DNA from 2 places in the Paenibacillus sp. B-A-8 genome. Region 1 is predicted to be linked to the other one. Evidence: riboswitches for the same ligand, from Rfam matches in the RefSeq annotation. Region 1 holds a riboswitch; the other holds the start of a gene.

Evidence for each region. Region 1 has a riboswitch for cyclic di-AMP ahead of ACN6MV_RS16050 (C40 family peptidase). Riboswitches for the same ligand answer to the same signal wherever they lie in the genome.
Region 2: it holds a riboswitch for cyclic di-AMP, as region 1 does, so the genes downstream of both, ACN6MV_RS26015 (TrkH family potassium uptake protein) here and ACN6MV_RS16050 (C40 family peptidase) in region 1, are expected to answer to the same signal.

What each region holds. Positions count from the first base shown of each region.
Region 1 is NZ_CP183882.1:3,624,039-3,626,442, forward strand. It holds gene ACN6MV_RS16040 (DUF6803 family protein) at 1-112, opposite strand, end outside; gene ACN6MV_RS16045 (TVP38/TMEM64 family protein) at 284-865, shown strand; cyclic di-AMP (ydaO/yuaA leader) riboswitch at 1,049-1,180, shown strand; gene ACN6MV_RS16050 (C40 family peptidase) at 1,185-1,652, shown strand; gene ACN6MV_RS16055 (hypothetical protein) at 1,881-2,066, opposite strand; gene ACN6MV_RS16060 (Ig-like domain-containing protein) at 2,292-2,404, shown strand, end outside.
Region 2 is NZ_CP183882.1:5,789,757-5,792,160, reverse strand. It holds gene ACN6MV_RS26020 (CPBP family intramembrane glutamic endopeptidase) at 1-529, opposite strand, end outside; cyclic di-AMP (ydaO/yuaA leader) riboswitch at 844-1,023, shown strand; gene ACN6MV_RS26015 (TrkH family potassium uptake protein) at 1,160-2,404, shown strand, end outside.

The sequences.
Region 1 (2,404 bases):
AGAACTCGGTTACTGTAATAGTCTCAGCAAAAATGACGGGGATTGCCATAAAGATGATCAGATTCCACGGCTGGCTGTCCATAAGAAGGGACATGTAATGAGTCATGTTCATTGATTAATTCCCTCCATTTATATAATTACTGCAAGAGTTATCATATGTGGAAAGTTTGTAGAAGAGATTGGAGAAGGAGTATCAATAGATGGAAAATAGAGTTGAAGATATAGAGTATAGAATTCGTTTAGAAGATAGGTATACTACGTGGATTGAAAGTGAAGGGGAAGTATGGAATACCTAGGAGTGGATTCAGAATTACTCATGCGGTGGCTGATGGTATGGGGAGCCTGGGCAGTCCTCATAAGTTTATTGATAAATGTGGTCATAAGTGTTGTAGGAATCATTCCATCAGTGGCACTAACGACTGTGAATATGTTAGTCTTTGGTGTGGTTCCCGGGTTTCTTCTCTCTTGGATCGGAGAAGTTTTAGGGGCAGCCGTCTCTTATCTTCTTTATCGCAAAGGTACCTTAACTTATAAGGAGAAATATCGTCCGAATAAAACCATCAAATGGCAGTCCCAGATTCAATCATTAAGTCCGAAGCGTCAGTTTTTTAGCATAATAATTGTCCGATCAGCGCCGTTAATTCCTTCATCATTAGTCACTCTAATCTGCGTTATTTCCAAAGTAGGCTTTTCAAGTTTTATAGTTGCTTCTGCGATAGGTAAAATACCATCGTTGCTACTTGAGACACTCATTGGCTATGGATATGTTAATCTAATGGACACTAAATTCAAGTTAATGATTACAATTTTGTTTCTTTTATTGAGCACCATTATTTTTTATCTTGATAGAAAGAAAAAGGGATAATGCATGGACAATAGAAAAATAGTTACTTATATAAATAGGGTTTTTGCGTAATTAAAGCTCGAAAATCTGCATTATACACTAAAAAAGTGTAGAAACTATGTAGTTTAAAAATAAAAGTATAAAATTTGTGAAAGCATTGACAGGCGATTTCTTGATATATTAAAGTGTAATTAGTTACAAAATATTAACCAACTGCCGAATTTCGTATTGAAAACGGGGGAACCATTCCGGGTGAATTATTCTTGTGAGCAAGAGAATATAGGGAACCTTTAACCGAACCCTCAGCTAACTCCGTAGGCATTGAAGGGAGAACAAGGTTCTGAAGAAAGTCATTTTATCTTTACTAGGAGCTGCAGTTATTTTCACAACAGCTGTACCAAGTACTTTTGCAAGTGAGGTAAAACTGGAGAGTGAAGTGAATCAGGTACTCGGGACACCTTATTTATGGGGTGGAACCACTAAGGCAGGATTCGATTGTTCCGGATTCATCCTGTATGTACTAAAAAAGTTTAATGTGGATGATCTTCCACGCACTTCCCAGTCACAAGCTAAAGTAGGGACACCCGTTGCAAAAGAGAACTTACGATCAGGAGATTTGGTGTTTTTTAATACCTTTGGTAATGGTATCTCCCATGCCGGAATTTACTTAGGCGACGATCAATTCGCCCACTCCTCAAGCAGCAAGGGAGTAAGCATAAGCAAGTTGTCCGAAAGATACTACAAAGATCGTTATGTTACGGCTCGGCGTGTAGTAGATAAAGAGAGTTATCTTAGTATGGTTAATTAAGTAATAGGTGAGGGGGTATCCAGCAGCCATATATGGCTGCAGGATACCCCTAGTTTTTTAGAAGATCCCAGAACGGTCTGTTTTCTCATTTCCCTAATCCCACAGATTCCTCCTCAACATACAAAGGAGTCCCCTATATATCATGGGGACTCCTTTGTATGTTGGTCACTAATATCTTTTCAAATGGATATAATCATATGTTTGCTCTAGGGTATGTATGTGATGTTCTTATAACCTAATATCAATAGTTTGCCCACGATATTCGTCCAGTATATTTGCCTTTGGGTTTTGAATGGGTTCTTTAGCATGCTCGTGATTGGTGATTTTTTTGTCTCCTGTTCCCGTATGCATTCCATCCATTCCACAGTTCTTTGGCATATTAGCTGAACCTGATAATCCACTTAACCCATTCATATAATATTCCTCCTAGTAGTATAATTCAACTCTTTAATACCCTCTCATGGTAACACTTAAATGTACATTTTATATGTGGTAGGTGAGTAGAAGCCCAATTTCTTTTGGTTGGACAACTTGGAAGAAGTCTACACTCTCACTCGGATTCGTTAATTATTTTTAAAAAGAACATCATATCTTCATACTTTCTCCAAAATGTATTGCTATACTGTGAGGAGATTAAGAATGAAGGTATTGAAAAAAGGTGTATTAACAGCTACATTATCTGTAGCTTTTTTAACATTAACAATCACCAGTCCAGCTGCTTTAACGCCAGCGACACAAGCGGCACAAGCGGT
Region 2 (2,404 bases), 2.2 Mb from region 1:
GATTTTCTTTTTGTGCCAAAGACAAGTCAGCACCCTTGTCCTCTTCTTTTGCACCAGTGGTTACATTGCTTGCCGATTCTGCAGATGATCCTTCTGCACCTTGTGTGAAAGCGACAACTGCACCAGTATACATATTGAGGTCAACGGAGATCAGTGGCTCTTGTTCCGCTGAAGGACTAAGTGTTACACGAAAGATGTCAAAAGGATATCGTTGATCCAATTTCTTTTTTGTATAGTCCTCCAAAAGCTTCTCGCGGGACATATAACCATAAAAGGAAGAATCCGTTTCATAAAGTACATTCCACTGATCGTTTGGTGCTTTGGTATAGTTTAACTTTTGTTCCGCAAATGATATCGCTTTGTCGCGGGCTTCCGCCTTACTGATGACGGTAGTATCTTCCCCGGCAGGGCTATTTAGCACCGAGGGGGCAATCTGAAACATAATAAATAGAATAAGACCGATAATGCCCGAGATGATGAGCCTCTTGGAGAGGGCACGTTGCTGTAAGGGCTGGCCAACGGGATTCATGTAACGCCTCCTTGTAAACTGACAATGTTATGTTCCATTATAGTATTAGTGCCATGATAGTTACAAAAATCATCGTATATTTTTTTTATGGGTAATAGAGATATTATAGAATAGGAAACTGAATATATACCATGAATTTAAAGTGATCATTTCTTCATTTTTCATGAAAAACGATGCAATTGCAGGGAAAACACGGAAAAGTGATGAGAAAAGGCACTCCTTCTGGTACATCCTCTCCAAACCGCATTTTTCATATGAATCACCATTAATTGTGTCTTTGTGATTTATCGAAATAACAGATATAATTTGTATGCAATTGTATATAGCCGAATTTCAGGTGAAAACGGGGGAACCATAAGAAGTAATGAAAAGATGAGTATACGCCGTAAAAGGTGACTTTATTCATCAGGGGTGAATTTCGTTCTAGGAACGAATAGGGCAGCCTGCACAGTCCGAATCCGTCAGCTAACCTCGTAGGCTAATTTACTGCAGGAACCAAGGGTAGCATTGGTTTTCCAGTGCTTTTTTTGTTGGAATTCTTTAAATTAAGATAAGAGGGTGAGCATAGTGGCTTCACAGTTTCGCAGAGTTTCTGAATCAAAGTTTCTGAAGCTCTCTCCGCCTCAGATTATGGTGCTCGGTTTTGCATCGATTATTCTGATAGGAGCTTTGCTGCTTATGCTTCCCATTTCGAGTACGAGCGGGAATGCTGTGAGTTTTATTGATGCATTGTTTACTTCGACATCGGCAACCTGTGTGACTGGACTTGTGGTGCTGGACACCGGGACGACATTCACCTTTTTTGGAAAAACCGTGATTATGTTGCTTATCCAGGTTGGCGGCTTAGGTTTTATGACAATGGCCACCTTATTTGCCATGATGATGAAACGCAAAATCTCTTTGCGGGACAGGTTAATCCTACAGGAAGCCATGAACCAAGGTTCTATGGAGGGGATTGTTCGGCTGATCCGGAGAGTACTTATTTATTCATTAGTCATTGAGGGCTGTGCAGCGGTGCTGCTGTCCATACGTTGGGCGTTTGATATGCCGCTGGGAAAGGCCATTTATTTTGGGATATTTCATGCAGTGTCGATGTTTAATAATGCTGGATTTGATATTTTTGGGGATTTTCGGAGTTTAACCGACTATGTATATGACCCGCTAGTGAATATCGTGGTGATGTTTCTGATTGTCTCCGGCGGTATTGGTTTTATTGTCATGTCTGATCTGGTGGAGTTTCGTGTAAAACGTAAATTGTCTTTGCATAGCAAAGTTGTACTCTCTACCACGGCTGGGCTTATTGTTATTGGTGCTTTGGTTATTTTTATATTTGAATTTACGAATCAGCGCACACTGGGTAATCTTAATTTCGGCGGCAAAATATTATCGGCATTCTTCCAGTCTGTATCGCCCCGAACCGCTGGTGCCAATACGGTGGATATTGCCGGACTCCGGCAAGCCTCTCAGTTCTTTATGGTTATTCTTATGTTTATTGGTGCATCACCGGGTTCAACGGGTGGCGGGATTAAGACTACTACCTTTACCATTATGATAGGTGCGGTAATCGCGATGCTGCGCGGGCGTGAAGATGTTGTACTGTTCCGTTATCGATTGGCGCAGGAGCGTATCTATAAAGCGTTGACGTTAACATTACTAGCTTTACTATTGATCCTCTCTGTGTCGATGGTACTTTCCACAACAGAGGATAGTAATTTCTTAGCGATCTTATTTGAGACAACCTCGGCCTTTGCCACGGTAGGGCTAACGATGGGGCTGACACCTGAACTATCTATCATCGGTAAGATTCTGATCTGTCTGACTATGTTCGCAGGTCGACTAGGTCCATTAACTTTAGTGTATGCGCTTGGTCCTAAA